DNA from 3 places in the Psychrobium sp. 1_MG-2023 genome. Region 2 is predicted to be linked to each of the others. Evidence: predicted binding sites of a transcription regulator. Region 2 holds the regulator's gene; each other region holds the start of a gene.
What was found. Region 2 encodes FNR, which switches genes on or off when oxygen is low (the NO sensors DNR and NnrR bind a similar motif). Its sites were predicted from a motif close to TTGATCTAGATCAA; they were not measured.
Positions count from the first base shown of each region.

Region 1 (6,223 bases), on a different contig from region 2:
TTGTGACTCAATAATTTCTTGTGTTAGAGGGTCTTTCTTTTCAAACTTAGTGATTAACTTATCGTTAGCTGCACGAAGTGAGTTCATTACATCCGCTGGGAATGTTTTGATCTTTATGTTCGGGTAATCAGCTTTGATTGTCGCTAAGTTCTTACCAGACTCGTGAGTAGATTGTGAATACATGTCATAAGCTGCTGTCTTCATCGCTACTTTTAAGATTTGTTGTAAATCTTTTGGTAAACGGTTGAATTCACGTTTATTAACCATAAACTGCAATTCAGCAGCAGGCTCATGCCAACCTGTGTAGTAGTAAGGGGCAATCTTATGGAAGCCCATTCGTAAGTCAAGCGATGGACCTACCCACTCTAATGCATCGATTGTATTACGCTCTAGTGCCGTATATAGCTCACCCGCTGGGATGTTGGTTGGTTTAGCGCCTAGCTCAGCTAATACTTCACCTGCAAATCCAGGGATGCGCATTTTCAGACCTTTTAAGTCCTCTAAGCTGTTAATTTCTTTCTTAAACCAGCCGCCCATTTGGTTACCCGTGTTACCACCTGGGAATGACAGCATGTTATGACGAGCAAATACTTTATCCATTAGCTCCATACCACCACCGTAGTAGAACCACGCATAAGATTCTGGCGCGATCATACCAAATGGCATAGTGGTGAAGAACATCGTATTAATGTCTTTACCTTTCCAGTAGTAAGCTGCAGAGTGGCCCATTTGATATTGGCCCGCTTTGACCATATCAAAAACACCTAGTGGTGCTTTGTGCTTGTTTTTTGAGTGGATTTGGATAATAAGACGCCCATCAGACATCTCTTTAACCATTTTTGCCATATTCTTGGTGGCATCACCAAAAACAGGGAAATTTGTAGGCCAAGTTTCAGCAAGCTTCCAGCGGTAAACTTTTTTTGCTGCTAGTGCCGATTGACTTATCAATAAGCCACCGATTAAGGTTATTAGGGCTAAGTTAATCTTTTTCATTATTTTTATAACACTCCGTTGACATAAATGTTACACGAAAGTATATAAAAAATGAGCAGAAAGCAATTACACTAAAGGATTAGTCTTTAGTTTGGCGCGATATAAGACCATAGAACGAAAAGGCCAGCCAATTAGTTGGCTGGCCTTTGAAGGAAGAAAAATACTTAAAATTTAGTATGACTTATTTTCTAATTGTTCTTCAGTGTATTCAGGTTTTTTGTGTTGTTTACCCATAGCTTCAGCGATTTCAGGTGAAATATAGTTTTCATCATGCTTCGCCAATACTTCAGTTGCTTTCACTACACGAGGTGCAACCAATACACCATTGGCAACAATACCTTGTCCTTCACGGAACAAGTCAGGCAATAAACCTTCATAAGTAACGGTTACTTCATCGGCATTATCGTAAATCATAAATGAGATTTTAAGGTTCTCACTATTTCGTTGTACTGAGCCTTCTTTTACCATGCCGCCAACTCGAATGCGTTGGCCGATCTGTGGCTTAATTCCCGTATCATCTTTACCACTGACAATCTCGTGAGGGGTGAAAAAAAGATCGATATTTTGACTTAAGGCATAAAGTACTAGGCCTATAACGCTAGCGACACCAACAAAGATTGTAGTGATTATCGCGAGGCGCTTTTTACGTCTTGGGTTCATTGCTATTTTTTCCTTTACGAAGTTGTTTTAATTTCTCATCACGTTGTTGCTTACTCTGTATTTCTCGCAGTAAGCTTTTACGGCGACGAACGCTAACTACTGTGAGTGAAATAATTAAAAAGAAAGCACAGCCATAAGAGAGCCACACAAAAAAAGCGTAGCCTCCCATGTCGATAAAGTCATTGAAGTTAGCAAAGTGCATTATTTTAACTCCTTAGCGATTAACTCTTTAACCCATGGACGCATCGCGTTGCGGGCGATAACTTCATTTCTAAAGCGGATTAATGTAATTGCGCCGATCATTAATACAAACCCTAATATATTGACTAACAGAGGAAGTAACATATCGGTGCTCATCGATGGCTTATCTAACTTCGAGATTGTGGCGCCTTGGTGCAAAGTGTTCCACCACTCAACGGAATACTTGATGATTGGAATATTGACCACACCTACTAAGGTTAAAATGCCTGCTGCTCGTCCTGCTAAAACTTTGTCATCAAATGCATTATGTAATGCAATGATTCCAAGATAGAGGAACAATAAAATAAGCTCTGAGGTTAAACGTGCGTCCCAGACCCACCATGTACCCCACATAGGTTTACCCCATGCAGCACCAGTGATTAAAGCAATGGTAGTTAAAACAGCACCAATTGGAGCCATCGCTGCCGCCGCCGCATCTGCAAGTTTTAGTTGCCATACCATAGAGACTAACGCTGCTGTTGCCATAGCCATGTAAACTGACATTGAGAGTGTCGCAGCAGGGACATGGACATAAATAATGCGATAGCTTTCGCCTTGTTGATAATCAACGGGAGCAAAGCCTAGTGCCCAAATGATACCAATGAGCAATGTTGTAATGCTTAAAACTGAGAACCAAGGTAGTAGCGTTGAGGCTAACTGATAACTTCGTTCTGGTTTCGCATATGGGTGTAACCACTTCCACATAATTCAATCCAATCAATAATTAATAATAAAACTGTTAATTTGTACTCACGCGTAGCGCTGCACCAATTGCAAAAGGGGCGAGTGTCAGCGCACCGACTAATAATGCCGCAATAATCGCTAAGTGACCACTATACGGCAGTCCAAGTGCCGCGGCTTCAATTGCGCCGGTAGCAAAGATAAGTACTGGTATATAGAGCGGCAAAATTAAGAGACTTAATAAGACGCCGCCTTTTTTAATACCAACGGTGAGTGCGACACCAATGGCACCAATTAAACTTAAGATTGGTGTTCCTAGGGCTAGCGTTGCCAGCATTGCTCCATAAGCATTTGTTTCTAGTTGAAGAAGCAAGGCTAATAATGGTGCCGCTAAAATAATAGGAATACCGGTTAAAATCCAATGCGCTAGAACCTTAGCAAACACCATAATAAAAAGCGGTTGTGGACTGAGCAGCATTTGTTCGAGGCTACCGTCACTATAATCATTTTTAAATAAACGTTCTAAAGAGAGCAGGGCGGATAAGAGCGCGGCTACCCAAATAATCCCCGGAGCAATACGAGTGAGCGTGTTACCTTCTGGGCCAATACCTAGTGGAAATAATGTAATCACGATAACAAAGAAAATTAATGGATTGAACACATCGCCTTTATTACGCACAGCAACTTTTAAGTCGCGCATTAGCACAATTGAGAATGTTTGCCAGTATGATAATGGTTGATTCATCGCTTGGTTACTCGAAGTTATAGTCAAGCGTGATACGCTTTAAACGTTGCGCGCCGATTTGAATGTCTTGATGACTCGTCAAAATAACACAGCCGCCATTATCAATATGGTGGATGAACAACCGCTCTAACTTTTCAACGCCAGTTTTATCAATGGCTGTAAATGGCTCATCTAAAATCCAAATTTTACTGTGGCTTTGCCATAATCTGGCCAAAGCAATACGCCGATTTTGCCCAGCAGAAAGAAAAGCGGCAGGGGCGTGCTCAAACCCAGTTAAATTTACCTGATCGAGGGCTTGCTCTAAGCCTGTTGTGTCGTCATTTTGTAACTGTAAATTAAACGCGAGGTTTTGTTCGGCAGAAAGCTCACTCTTCACACCAGCAAGGTGGCCGATAAAAGTTAGATCGTTATAAAACTCTTCTCGAACCTGAGTGATATCTTGCTGCTTGTAATTGACTCTGCCGTCGTATGGACGAGATAACCCTGCAAGAATACGCAACAAACTTGTTTTCCCTGCACCATTGGGCCCTTCCACTTGGATAAGCTCACCAGCTGTGACTTCAAAAGATAGCTGGTCAAACAAGATACGATCTTCACGTATACACGTTAGTTGGTCTGCGGATAATAACAAGTCACTCATGGCTACTATATTTAATCTCGATAAAATCGTGCCATTTTAGCATGGACGATTTTATTTTTATAAATACTATTAGCCTCAAATTGATTTAACTCACTCTAAGGCAATAATTATTTGGGCTTTATTCTACAACACTATTAATAACTAATTGATAAGGTTGCTCGTGATTAACCTTCGCTGATTCAATCATCCCTTTGAAGTCTCCTGGCTTAATGCCAGCACTGCCAGATTTTGAAATAATCGCGAATAATTGAACGTGTTCATGTTGGCTTATTTTTGCTACAGGTGTCATCGCGCGTCGATCGTCTAAACGAATCTCTGTCGGTAAGTCGGCAACCGTCAGCTTGACGGCTGCTAATGGCATCCGAGTTCCATTAGTTGGAATCGCGTAAATAAACACACTTTGCTCTGGCAGGTATTGTCCTGCTAAGTCATCAGAAATACTGACTACTAATGTGACGCCATCGTTAGATATCGCTGGCTTTGGCAGTTCAGGCATTGGTTCACCCGTTGCTTCGAGACGCTGTCTAGCCGTTTCCATTGCACGGGTTAACGCCGGAACATCTGTTCCTGGGCGTCCGTTATTTAACACGCGTTGCCAGTGGATCATTGCTTGGGCAAATTTCTCATTAACAAAACTATCCATACCAAGTAGTACTAAGCTTGAAACATCTTCTGGGTCGATTGTCAGTGCGCGTTTAACTAATGCTGCTGCTTCAGGTGTCATTTGTTGGTTATTTTTATAATAGAGCGCTTGTGCCTGCGGACCGATAAACTCGGCATGCTCACCTTCTATAGTAATCAACTTCTCGAACGCTGCGATAGCATTATCAAATTGCTGTGCCGTAATATAGGCATGGGCTAAACTAAAGAGTTGTTGAGTGTTGGCTGGTTCTTCAGCGACTTTTTTCTCTAATTGTTGCAATGAGGCTAGAAACTTTTGCTGTTGAGAAGCAGCTTTATCTTCAAAAATTTGTTTTTGGGCGATCTCGGTAGAAAAACCGGTCTTTAAATACATTGGGATTGTTACGGCAAATAAGGTGATGCTAGCGAAGACCGGCCATAAGATATTGCGCTGGGTAGTAGCGACTTGGTCTTCTGCGGCAGACTCTTCTTGAATAAGCTTTCGCCCAAGTTCTGTTTTAAGTGTTTCGAATTCTTCTGCACTTAAAATATTGTCTTGGTGTTGTTGTTCTAATTTTGCGAGAGACTGATGGTAACTTTCTTTATTGGCTTGTGAGCGAACATTTGTTTGTACCGCTTGTTCCTTATTATTTCGAAGGTATGGCCACCATAGCATTACTAGCGCAATGGCTAAAATACACGCAATACCAATCCACAGGTTCGTTGTCATTGTTGACTCTCTACAGCTAAGCAAAATTTATTTGGACGCGATTGTACGTTAATTTTCCCCTTGAGGTACAGTTACAGCGATATTTTTTGCACTAAATCGTACTCAGTGTAAATAAAGTTAAAAATCGCGGAACTTATCGAACGCACTTGAGTCAGAGGTGGCTAGGTGATTCCCTTTCAATGAGCATTTGCTGAATTTATTAGACTATTGAATCAAGAAATCAATCAAAAAATAGTTTTGAACTGGGTATGATCTGTCTAGAAAAAACTTATCATTTTTGCTTTCGGTCAATATTTTTAATTTTTGCAAGCGAATTGATTAAGGGATGTTTGATTAAATAAGTTATCATAGCCCACGTGTAATTAGTTATATATTGAGATCTGAGGAAGTACAATGATCCCTGAATTAGGAAATTTCTCGTTAATCGTCGGACTAGCGTTTGCGGTTTGTTTGAGTATTATTCCATTGGTTGGTGTTAACCGTAATAACCTAACCTTAGTTCGTTATGCCCGACCTTTAACCTTTGGCATGTTCTTCTTCGTAGCGTTAAGCTATGGCCTTTTAACATATAGCTTTATTATCGATGACTTTTCGATTGCCTATATCGTACAGCAATCAAACACCCATCTCCCCATACAATATAAGATAGCCGCAGTATTTGGTGGCCATGAAGGTTCGTTATTGTTTTGGATCTTAACTTTGTGTATATGGGCAGTCGCGTTAGCGATGACCAGTCGCAATCTCGATGAGGCCTTTGTTGCTAGAGTCTTGGCTATTTTAGGTATGATTGCTGCGGGCTTCTTCTTCTTCACACTATTAACCTCTAACCCGTTTAACCGTATTATTTTTGATATTCCTGTTGAAGGACGAGACCTAAACCCACTACTACAAGATATTGGCTTGATCTTGCATC
Region 1 is NZ_JAUYVJ010000037.1:27,148-33,370, forward strand. Features, by position in the region: gene Q8W26_RS15925 (TRAP transporter substrate-binding protein) at 1-993, opposite strand, end outside; gene ccmE (cytochrome c maturation protein CcmE) at 1,165-1,653, opposite strand; gene ccmD (heme exporter protein CcmD) at 1,637-1,855, opposite strand; gene Q8W26_RS15940 (heme ABC transporter permease) at 1,855-2,598, opposite strand; gene ccmB (heme exporter protein CcmB) at 2,633-3,319, opposite strand; gene ccmA (cytochrome c biogenesis heme-transporting ATPase CcmA) at 3,327-3,959, opposite strand; gene ccmI (c-type cytochrome biogenesis protein CcmI) at 4,078-5,310, opposite strand; gene Q8W26_RS15960 (heme lyase CcmF/NrfE family subunit) at 5,704-6,223, shown strand, end outside.
Region 1: ccmA (cytochrome c biogenesis heme-transporting ATPase CcmA) is a predicted target of FNR. The motif match lies at 4,040-4,053, and genes of this name have one in related genera.

Region 2 (6,223 bases):
TTTTAGTTATTTACTGCAGTGCATTAGCTTAATTCTACGATTTGAACATCAGAATTACTGGCAGCAGATTGTTTGACTACTGGCTGATCAAATGCGGTATCTCCACCCTCTATCAATGCGTCAGCAGTGATCTCTTTAAAGTTAAATAGGTCACTATCAGCAAGGTGGGAAGGAACGACATTTTGCATTGCTGTAAACATTGACTCAATACGTCCAGGGAAACGTTGAGACCAGTCGTTAAGCATCGCTTTAACTGCCTGGCGTTGCAGATTTTCTTGCGAGCCACACAAATTACAAGGAATTATCGGAAACTGCTTTAACTGAGCAAACTTTGCAATATCTGATTCAACACAATAGGCGAGGGGACGAATAATAATGTGTTCGCCATTATCACTGCCAAGCTTTGGTGGCATCGATTTTAACTTACCGCTGTAAAACATATTGAGCATCATTGTTTCAAGCATATCATCTCGATGATGACCCAGTGCAATCTTTGTGGCCCCAAGCTCTTTGGCAGTTCGATATAAAATTCCACGACGCATTCGTGAACACAGTGAGCAAGTTGTTTTTCCAGGCTCTATCTTATCCATGACAATTGAATAAGTATCTTCCTCGACTATTTTATAGTCGACACCGATACTATCCAGATAGGTTGGTAATACATGTTCAGGAAAACCTGGTTGTTTTTGATCAAGGTTAACAGCAACGATATCAAAATGGATTGGTGCTCGCTTTTTTAATGAGCACAAAATATCTAATAGCGCGTAACTGTCTTTACCACCAGATAAACAGACCATGACTTTATCGCCGTCTTCAATCATATTAAAATCACTGATGGCTTTACCAACATGACGAGAAAGACGTTTATCTAACTTCTTTAGTTTAGCTTTATCTTGAGTTGATTGTTGTTCAGGGCTTGATTGCATTTATCTAGGTACCACGGCGTTAAAAAGGCCGCTATTATAATGCGACCTAGTTCAGTAATGCAAAATTACCGCTTAAATAAACGGATTGTTACGATATTAATCACTTTGTACTGGCGAAACAAAACCATCGGGTTTGATAGCCAGTAAGTCACAGTCGATCTGATCAATGATATGCTCTGCAGTATTGCCTATAAACGCGGCTGATAATCCCGTTCGGCCTATTGTGCCGATAATCACTAATTCAGCATCAAGTTCTTTAGCTACTTCGGGAATCACATCCTCTGCTAAACCTTCTTTGATGATACAACAGCTTGTTGCAAGGTCATACTGTTGCGCCAATTGTTCTGTTGCTTGTAAGTGATGCTTATAGACCGAGCTATTATATTCTTGGGTGTTAAATTCAGGGATTTCAATTGCTATGTTGACTGGGGTTCCTGGAAAGCTATTGACAACTTTGACGTTGCCATTGATGACTTTCCCAAGATCAGTTGCATGCTGCATGACTTTTTGGTTGAGATAAATATGATCTTCATCTTCTGATACGGCATTAATTGCTGTGACAATTTGGCCGTCTTCGGGCCAGTCATGCTCTTTAACTAACAAGACGTCGCATGGTGATTTGCGTAACAAGTGCCAATCTGTAGGTGTGAAAATCACAGACTTTAATTTGTCATGCTTATGCGTTGATTTGACGAGTAAGTCAATTTGATGCTGTTGAACGTGCTTAATAGCGGCTTCGAAAGGGCGATTAAACCAAGAAACCGTTGTTTCGATCGTCAAATCATCATACTGTGCAGCTAATTCCAGAAGCCATTGTCTTTGCTGTTCTACAACACCGCTACGCATTGCTTCACGTTCATCTTGTGACAACATAGAGGTCATCTCATACGAAAGATCATAGATACATAGGAATAATGATATCTTCGCACCATAACTTCTGGCTAAGAATGCGGCTCGTGCAAGGCTTGGTTGTTCTTGTTTGCTTGGATCAACCATCACCAATATATTCTTGTATTCCATCATAAGACTACCAATAGTTTATTTTAATATACTATTGATAATAGCTTGAATCGTTACTAAGACAATATGGTTTAGGTCAAATTTTTGTTAAATAGACAAAAAAAGCCAGCGAGGCTGGCTTTTGGCGAAGAGATATTTATGAAGAGGTTGTCACACCACTCAGTTGAGCGAGAGCTTGTTTGTCAACAATCGTTATGTACTTACCTTGGACTTCAATCAGGTTATTCTTTTGAAAGCGCCCTAATAAGCGAGAGATAGTTTCAACAGTTAAACCAAGGTAGTTACCGATGTCTCCACGTGTCATCGTTAAGCGAAACTCTTTAGAAGAAAGACCTCGTTCACCATGACGGTCACCAAGACTATCGATGAATGTTGCTAAGCGCTCTTCAGCACTCCGCTTGCTAAGTAGCATCAACATGGTTTGATCGTTAAGAATTTCATCACTCATTAGGCGTAGCATCTGTTGACGTAGACGGGGCATACGACCTGAGAGTTGATCTACTGTATCAAATGGGATTTCACAAACCATTGAAGTTTCTAAAGCGACGGCAAAGCTTTGGTGTATTTCACGGCCGATGCTATCAAACCCAACAATATCACCCGCTAGATTAAACGACGTGACTTGCTCATGGCCATCAGGTGTTATTATATAGCTTTTAAAACTTCCAGAACGAATAGCATAAAGAGAACTTAATGGTTCACCTGCACTACAGATCAGTTCACCTTTTTGAATCGGTTTTTTTCGCTCGATGATGTTATCAAGCTGTCCCATTTCTGTATCATTTAATGTAAATGGAATACATAAATCAGCCATACTGCAGTTTTGACAGTGAATGCTATTGCTTCCAGAACAAGATTGAGAACTCATAATTTACTAGATTTCCGATTTACAATTGAGTTGACAGGATAGTACCATTTATTAATCGATTGAGCGAGATCAATTTATTAACATATTTAGACTTGTAATTGTGATATTAAGCCCATAACAGATTATTAACAAAGCACCAACAGTTCGAAACCAAACATGGCTAAGTAATTGATTAAGGTAGGTTGAGAATAGACCTAGAGCAAACAAGGCTGGCAACGTGCCAAGTCCAAAACCCAGCATGATCTGAGCGCCAGACGTGGCGTTCGCTGAAGCAGCTGCCCAAGTAAGAGTGGTATACACAAGCCCGCATGGTAACCATCCCCAAATAACACCAAAAGGAAATGCAGAAAGTGGTGTTGAAAAAGGGATGAATCGCTTGCCCAATGGCATAATCAGTGGCCAGATAAGTTTACCAATAACTTCTGTTTTTTGAACCAAATTAAGCCAACGCCCGATATAAAGACCTATGACGACCAACATCAGACCTGAGAAAAGTTTGATGATTTGCAAAAAAATCGCTGATTTAAGCGCGAAAAAGCCAAAGGAATAGCCGATTAAAGCACCGGCTATACAATAGCTTACGATTCGGCCACAGTTATAACTTAATATGTAGAGTAACTTATACTTAAGTGCATGCTGGTGATGTAAAGGCAGATTATTAGAAAAGGCACCTACGATGCCGCCACACATGCCAAAGCAATGACCCGCGCTAAACAGCCCGACAATAACAGCGGCATAAAAGTCATATTCAGTAGCATCAAACATAGCAGTTACATTAGCGTTTAGGGTTGTCTGTTTTATTAGACGATGTGTCGTCTTCATCAAATAGGATATTTGAACCTTGACGGTCTAAATCTTCAAACTGGTCACTCTTGACTGCCCAGAAAAAGAAATAAATCGCAATAACGACGATGATCAAAGCAACAGGGATTAAAAGTAGAATAATATTCATGATTTAACCTTTAATAAACGTAACGAGTTAACTACTACGATGAGTGAACTAAGTGACATACCTAAGGCAGCTAACCAAGGAGGTAATAATCCAATCAAAGCAAAAGGGACTGCGGTTAGGTTGTAACCTAATGCCCAGCAAAAGTTTTGGATGATGATACGTTTGACTTTCTTTGCGAGGTCTATGGCATCAGCAACCTTTGAAAGGTCGTCGTGCAATAAGACAATATCAGCACTAGACTTTGCAATATCTGAACCTGTACCCATAGCGAATGAGAGTGGTGCACCTGCAAGGACAGGAGCGTCATTAACACCGTCGCCAAACATCGCAACCACTTTTTTCGGGTTTGTCTGTAATGTATTGAGATAATTTAGTTTCTGACTAGGTGTATTACCTCGTTCAACCTGGTTAACACCTAACTTATCGCCAACAAACAATGCATGGGTAGAATTATCACCAGTGAGTAATGTTGTTTCAATATTGTGACTTGAGAGGTAGGTAATTAGCGGCTCGCTCGCCTCACGGATATCGTCTTCTAGATAACAAGTTGCTATATGTTCGTCATTTTTACTGAGGTAGATAACCACGCGTTGTTGCTGTTCTTTATCATCAACGGATGAGAGTCCAATAAAACCGTTATGGCCGAGTTTGTAGTGATCGCCGTCAATATCACCCTCAATGCCAGCGCCAGAAATACTCTTGACATTGATAGCGCGAAGATCATTATTGAAATATTGACTGAAAGCGGCTGCAATAGGGTGTTGAGACTCAGCTTCAAGTGCTGCAATTAACGAAAGAACTTGTGTGCGCTCTAGTGCTGTGTCTAACTGACTGACCCGAAATTTACCAGTGGTTAACGTACCCGTTTTGTCAAAGCAGATGTGGTTAACTTTAGTCAGAGTATCTAAGGCATTACCACGCTTTAATAGCATGCCTAACTTGGTCATAGCAGATCCAGCGGCTGTATAAGCAGAAGGGGTTGCCAAGCTTAGAGCACAAGGGCAGGTTGCAACGAGAACAGCTAACGCAATCCAAAAGGCATCAGGGTTCCCAGCAAGGCTCCATCCTATGTAAGCAAAAGAAGCGAGCAAAAGAATACCAACAACAACATATTGGGATAACCGATCTGCGAGTGTAGCTAGATAAGGCTTATCTTGTGATGCTTGCTCTTGTAAACGAATGATCTGTGTGATGAGTTGGTTACTTCGTTCAACTTTAACTTCAAAACGAATGGGACTATCTATATTAATAGTACTGGCGTAAACCCAATCATTGATTTGTTTACTGACTGGCATTTGTTCACCAGTGAGCACAGCCTCATCACTGTGAGATTGTCCTGCAACGATTTGACCATCAGCGGGAATTGTTTGACCAGGCTTTACAAGAATTATGTCTCCGGGTTGTAGTGTTTTAGCAGGGACATCAATGAAGTCCTCATCAACGAGTTTAAGTGCCGTTGCAGGAATCAATTTCAATAAATTTGAACTAGACTCAGCAGCCTTCTTTTTTGCTCGTTGTTCGAAGAATCGACCCAGTAGCAAGAAAAAGGCGAACATACAGACAGACTCGAAATAAACTTCGCCAGCATTGGTATAAGTCGCCCAAGCACTCGCAAAGAATGCCAACAGTATCGCAATGGACACAGGTACATCCATATTGAGTCTTTTGGCACCCAGTGCGGATATAGAATTTTGATAGAAGGGTAAGCTTGAGTAAAAAACAACAGGTACAGCAAGAATCAAACTTATCCAGCGGAAATAGTCATTGAGACCATCACTTAATGTACCTAGCGCGTCAAAATATGAAGCGATAGCAAACATCATCACTTGCATGGTCGCAAGGCCAGCAACGATTAGCTTTCTTAGATAGGCTTTGGTTGTTTCAACTTCTTGCTGTTCAGCTTTATCTGGCTGGAATGGGTATGCTTTATAGCCAATTTTAGCAATGGCTAAAAGGATCTCAGATAATTTAAGTTTACTGCCATCCCATGTCAGTGAAATTCGAGACGTTGTTGTATTGACATTACACTTAATCAGTCCGTCTAGCTTGACTAGTTGTCCTTCAATTAACCAAGCACAAGCGGCACAAGTGACATTCTCAACGGTCAGTAAAACTTCTTTAGTCTCACCTGAACTGAAAGTGAACTCTTGTTCAATTTCGGTTATATCATAGGATTGTAATTGGCGAAGCTGTTCAGGGACTAATTCCGTGGCTTGAACACCTTTTTCGGTGCGATGTTTATAGTAGTTTACCAATCCATTATCAACAATTGACTGTGCAACGGCTTCACAACCTATGCAACACATCTGTTGTGTAATGTCGTTGATAGTGACATTAAAGTCACTATCAACGGGGATAGCTTCACCACAATGGAAGCAATCATGAGGTGATGTCATTGTGTCACCTAACGATCAAATGAATCTAAAAGTGTATCTATCGATGATGGATAGGTGTCAA
Region 2 is NZ_JAUYVJ010000017.1:33,289-39,511, forward strand. Features, by position in the region: gene ttcA (tRNA 2-thiocytidine(32) synthetase TtcA) at 24-926, opposite strand; gene uspE (universal stress protein UspE) at 1,023-1,949, opposite strand; gene fnr (fumarate/nitrate reduction transcriptional regulator Fnr) at 2,083-2,814, opposite strand; gene Q8W26_RS10325 (sulfite exporter TauE/SafE family protein) at 2,884-3,579, opposite strand; gene ccoS (cbb3-type cytochrome oxidase assembly protein CcoS) at 3,590-3,766, opposite strand; gene Q8W26_RS10335 (heavy metal translocating P-type ATPase) at 3,763-6,162, opposite strand; gene Q8W26_RS10340 (FixH family protein) at 6,171-6,223, opposite strand, start outside.

Region 3 (6,223 bases), on a different contig from region 2:
TGCTTGTTCGCATAATTTCATGACTGGCTCTTCAGGTTCATAGCCATTGGTGAGTAACAACGCACCAATTTTAACGCCGTTCATCGCAGCCAAACACACTGAAACAATAACATCAGATCGATCACCTGAAGCAACCAGCAGTTTGTCAGCGTTAAAGTTGTCAACCATATTGGGAATACTTCGTGCGCAGAAACTAATGCTGCGCAGTCTACGCGAATGCAGCTGTCCTTCATTGATGACTTTGGCTTTTAAGTGATTAGCTAAGTCAATCACTCTTGGTGCGATAATCTTCTCGTTCCATGGTACATAACCCAGAACACGAATCGGACTGCGGCCAAACAGTTGGAAAACTTCCATTTGTTTTTGATGTGTTCCTGATAAGCTTCCAGCTAAGTCCGGTCGAATAACGCCATGTTCATCGATAGGGGCATTAATTTGGTTAACGATACAGCCTAAAATACGCTCTGAGCTCGTGCCCCCAAAACTTTGACAAGCAATTTCAATCCGCTCTTTTTGTTGAATAGCACTATCTGCACCCGGAGAGGTGACGAAAACAACCTCGGCATCAAGTGCCGTAGCAATTTTATTATTGAGTCTTGAAGAGTATTGTTGCTTTCGAGTGGGGACCATCCCTTCTATGACTAAAATATCATTACCTTCAAGGGCTTTATTAGCACGCTCTACGATTTCTTCAAGCAGGGTATCGGCTTTATTACCACTCATTAAGTTGGCAACATAGCTCGGTGCGAAAGGCTGCGGTGGTTTAATGTTTGGGTTAAGCCCAATGATGGCGGTTGAACGCTCAGGCCCTGTATCACCGTTACTTGGCTGGGCAATGGGTTTAAAGAAATTCACTTTAATACCGTGACGCTCTAAGGCATGAACAATCCCCATACTCACTGAGGTCAAGCCGACACCAAACCCAACAGGGACTAACATTATCGTTCTAGCCATAACTTATTGCTCCTGTTGAATTAAGCGAATTGAGTCTTGGGCAATGACAAGCTCTTCATTAGTCGGGATGACGATTGCCTGCGGACCTGCATTATTAGTGATGATGCCAGAAGCGCCAAAACGTGCGGCTTGGTTTTTGTCGTGATCGACTTTAAAACCAAAGATTGAGAGTTGTCGTAACACATTTTCACGAATCATGTCTGAGTTTTCGCCGATGCCTCCTGTAAACACCACTGCATCGAGCTGACCTAGCGGGACAGTATAAGAGGCAATGTATTTTGCCAGACGATAACAAAATATGTCTAATGCAAGACGAGCCCCTTCGTGGCCTTGTTCAGCTTCCTCTTCCAATACTCGGCAATCATTAGATAGCTGAGATAAACCAAGTAAGCCACTCTCTTTATTGAGCAGTTGATTAACCTGTGCTTGCTGATAACCGAGTTGGTCAATCAAAAAGTGGGAGATTGCAGGGTCTATATCACCACAGCGAGTTCCCATCACTAAACCTTCTAACGGCGTTAGACCCATACTTGTGTCAACACTTTGCCCGTTTTTTATCGCAGTGACACTTGCCCCATTACCAAGGTGAGCGCTAATGATGTTGAGTTGATCACGTTCGATTCCTAATAATTGAGAAGCTTGCTGGGTCACATAAAAATGGCTAGTACCGTGAAAACCATAACGGCGGATACCGTGTTCTTCGTAAAGTGAATAAGGCAAAGGGTACAGGTAAGCCTTTGCAGGGATCGTTTGATGGAAGGCCGTATCAAAGACCGCCACTTGCGGTAATTGATTAAATGCTTGCTGCGCTGCTTTGATACCTATGATATTCGCTGGGTTATGCAATGGGGCTAGCTGTGAAACTTGCTCTATCTGCGATAATACTTGCGGGGTAATAATGACAGACTCTGTAAAGGCTTCACCGCCATGCACGACGCGATGACCTACGGCGACAACATGAGTTGCAAGTTGATGCTGTTGCAAAAACGCAACTACAGTGTCTATGGCCTGTTGATGAGCGGCTTGGGCAGGCAATGTAACACGGTGTTTATTGCCTTGATATTTTATCGTGATAATAGGAGAGTCACTTGCCAACGAATCTGCCAATCCGCTTAATATTTGTTGTTGGGTTTGGGTGTCAATCAATGCGAACTTCAGCGAGGAGCTGCCGCAGTTTAATATAAAAACAAGCTTATCTGTCATTATTACTACCAGTAAATTAAACGTTTCAATAACCGCACACATTTTGTGCTTGTATTGTGTTGAAGGTGAACTAGTTATGGACTGTTGATTGTGTATTGCGATACAGTATGTTGAAACTTCGAAGATATTTAGCAAAAATAGCAAACACAGCACATAAAGTGTGTAAGCTGTATTATACTATGGGATAAGAGATAAACTAGTTCCACTTAGAGTTTTATTAATTTAAATCAACTGTAGACTATAAAAGATTGCTTTAACACCAATTGTTAGGAAAAAATATGCATGAATTAAAACAATTGATCGAGCAAGGACGACTTTATCAACACTTATGGCCTCAACAACGCGAGTTGTCGGCTATCTTCCCTGAAGGTCGAATTATCGCGCTGTGTAAATTATTACAAAAAGTTGCACCAATGATCGCAAGCCTTTCTTTTGTTGTTCAATTTCTTTATTTTGGTGAAGATGTGATTCCACGCGCACTGGCGATGTCTTTATTAGTGCTAAGCATTCCCTACCAAGGGCTTATCTGGTTGGGACATCGCTCAAAACAACCTTTATCTAGGAATTTATTATCTTGGTGTAGTGAAGTTCGCACTCAAATGATAAATGCTGGTATGTCAGTGAAGCCTATTCATGCCAAAGCAAGTTACATGGATATGGCTCAGTTGTTAAATGATGCTTATTCAAAACTCAATAAAGCCTTTGACTTACCTTAATACTTGATGCCGCTCCTCGACGTAAGCGCTGGTTCAACAGCGCTTAGCCATATTCATCGCCATGGCCTACACCCTGATTATTTCCATACCATGCTCGGCGCGAGCGGTGGGCCCAAATGGTTCACACTGTTTGGCTTAGACTGCTATTTATTTGGTGAGTTTTTTAACGGCCGCACCACACCTCTTCGACTTATAGGCTCATCGGCGGGGGCCTTTCGTTTTTCAGCGCTCGCTCAGGCCAATCCGATTGCAGCGATAAGACGTTTGGCTGATGACTATGCCGCTTTAGATTATCCAAAGGGCGCAACGGCACAAGAAATTGAGCTAAAAAGTATCGCGTTGGTCAACAAAACGTTGGGCGACACGGGTATCAAGGAAATACTAGAAAACCCTATATTTAAAGCCAACTTCATTACCGCGCGCACCCAAGGCCTCCTGTCGAGTGAGGTCTCGTTATTACAACTGTTTGGCTTGCTCAACGCATTCTGTGCAAATAGAATTGAGCGTTCAAGGCTTAATAAGCATTGTAAACGCATTGTTATTGGCGCTGATGTGAAGAGTTTAGTTATCTCAGATTTACATGGTTTAGACACTTGTTACGTTGAACTAACACCTGATAATATAAAACAATCACTTCTTGCTTCCGGTGCTATACCGATGTTGCTGCCCGGAATACCTCATATTAATGGGGCACCGCCCGGTGTCTTTCGAGATGGTGGATTAATCGATTATCATTTTAATAGTAAATTTGAAGGGAGTGAAGAGCAGCCTCTAGTGTTGTACCCTCACTTTACTAATCAACCAAAAGCAGGATGGTTTGATAAAAATCTTAAGCGTAAGCCTCTCGACGCACATTATGATAATGTGGTTATGTTAACACCGACAAAAGATTTCATCAGGCAGTTACCGTTACAGAAAATTCCAGATAGAAATGACTTTAAAACCATGAGTTTAACTCAGAGGCAAACCTATTGGGGCGAGGTGATGAAACAAAGTCATCTACTCGCGCAAGAATTTCATACGCTAGTCACTAAACAACAGCTAGATCATATTAAACCATTGAAATTGAATTGATTAGGCTTTTTTTTGTCAATACTTTGGTGCTAGTATCAAGAGCATTATATTTCTCAACAGCTAATTTTATGAATCATAATCTGAAATACCGTGTTGCTTTCGTTCTTTCATCATTTATATCGATTTCTGCTTTTGCTAATTCACCAAAGCCGGTGAGAGACAGTATTGATCTAGTCGCAGAGTCGACGTTTACCCAAGGTGTTGAAGGACCGGTTGTTGGCCCTCATGGTTACTTATACGCGGTTAATTTCTCAAAGCAAGGTACCATTGGCAAGATAGACTCGAAGGGAAGCGCGCAATTATATGTAGCATTACCTGAGGGAAGTACGGGAAATGGATTACAATTTTCTCCATCAGGTTTGTTGTATGTTGCCGATTACACTGGACACAACATTTTAATGGTTGATCCAAAAACAAAAAGTGTTTCGGTTCATGCTCATAATGCAGAAATGAATCAGCCCAATGATATTGCGATGATGAGCGATGGGACTTTGTTTGCCAGTGATCCTAATTGGTCGAAAGGAAATGGTCAACTGTGGCGTATTAGCCCGGATGGGCAAACGCAACGAATGGCGGAAAACCTAGGAACGACTAACGGTATTGCTATCAGCCCAAACGAGAAAATATTATATGTTAATGAGAGTGTTCAACGTAAAGTATGGGCATACGATCTTGATAAGAACCATAATATTAGTAACAAGCGCCTGTTGATCGAATTTAACGAGCATGGGCTTGATGGCATGCGTTGTGACAAACTTGGCAACCTCTATATCGCCCGCTATGGAGCTGGGGTTGTATTAAAAGTAACGCCGCAAGGGCGCGTGATAAAAGAGTTTCGTCTTAAGGGCTTATTTCCAACAAACGTCGCCTTATCAAATGATCAGTCACGCCTTTATGTCACAATGCAAAAGCGTGGGTCTGTTGAGTATCTCGTATTAAACTAGTCACGCTGTTTATTGTAATGTCCCGATGTCATAACCGGAGTTACGTCCTGTCAGGGGAGGTTAATTGACACTAATAGCTTAAACTACTCCAGAGTCTGATAGAGGTTAATCACGAAATCCAATTCAATATTAAGATTCTGAGCCTGTTGGATTTGCTCGGTGATTACTTCATTTGCTTTCCACGCAAATGGCGTCATTTGTAATAGGGCGACACGATGTTCATCAGTTGGGCAAATTGTGAAACTGAAATTTTCGCTGCTCATGCGTTTAAAACCTTTAAACACTGTGTCTTGAGTATCATGAGCCCTAACATCTTGATAAATATACTCTCTGAGCTGCCAGAGGTGGCGAGGACCAGGGGTAATTGTCAGTAGCAGCCCTTTGTCAGTTACTACACGCTTTAACTCATCCTCATTTGCTGGTGCATAAACCTTTAAGATTAAGTCGATACAGTTATCAACTAATGGTAATTTATCTGAGCTAGCGACACTATAATGCCCTTGTTTGTCTTGCTTAGCAGCTTTAATAATCGCGGGTTTGGATATATCGACCCCGTAAGTGTCTAACGATGTCACTCTTTGCTTAACCTGTCTTGTGTAGTAGCCTTCACCACAACCTAAATCGAGTAGGGTAGACACTTGCTGCTGCTTAATTATTTGGGCAATTTTTTCAGCTAACGGCTGATAATAGTCTGCATTAAGAAAGTCATGACGAGCGCTAATCATTTCTTTACTATCTCCAGGTTGCTTTGACTTTTTACGTTGAACGGGTAATAGATTGAAATACCCTTGCTTGGCTCGATCAAACTGGTGGTTGTTACTACAACTTAGGTTGGTATGGCTTGGTGATAGCACGAGCTGCTGATCGCAAATAGGACAGGCGTAAAACATAGACAAAGATGTTCTCAAGATGGAAAAACAGGCGCATTGTAGTGTAAAAACGCCTGTAGTGCTAGTTAAGTGCTTTTTCTAGGATAGCAACGTCATGATATTGAGCAAATTTCAAACCTGATTCGGTTAAAGTGCCAATATGCTTAAAGTCGAAGTTCTGGTGTAATTTGACTGACTCTGGGTTTGGCAAGGTGATTAAGCTGTATGCTCTGTGGAATTGGTGTTTTTCGAGCGCCTCAAACAAATAACGGAACAAGATTTTACCGACGCCTTTAAGTTGGCAAGCTGGAGATTTATAAATAGTGATTTCGGTCGAGTTAGCATAAGCGGCTTTTAGGTTGTAAGGACTATTAAACGCAAATGCAACCACTTGTTCATGGTGCACAGCAACTAATACTTCGTTGCGAGGGGAGCTTTTAATATGTTTAAACCAAGCTTGTCG
Region 3 is NZ_JAUYVJ010000004.1:146,024-152,246, forward strand. Features, by position in the region: gene pta (phosphate acetyltransferase) at 1-954, opposite strand, end outside; gene Q8W26_RS03550 (acetate kinase) at 958-2,157, opposite strand; gene yfbV (terminus macrodomain insulation protein YfbV) at 2,436-2,873, shown strand; gene Q8W26_RS03560 (hypothetical protein) at 2,880-3,947, shown strand; gene Q8W26_RS03565 (SMP-30/gluconolactonase/LRE family protein) at 4,016-4,891, shown strand; gene rlmA (23S rRNA (guanine(745)-N(1))-methyltransferase) at 4,975-5,781, opposite strand; gene Q8W26_RS03575 (GNAT family N-acetyltransferase) at 5,843-6,223, opposite strand, start outside.
Region 3: Q8W26_RS03550 (acetate kinase) is a predicted target of FNR. The motif match lies at 2,375-2,388, and genes of this name have one in related genera.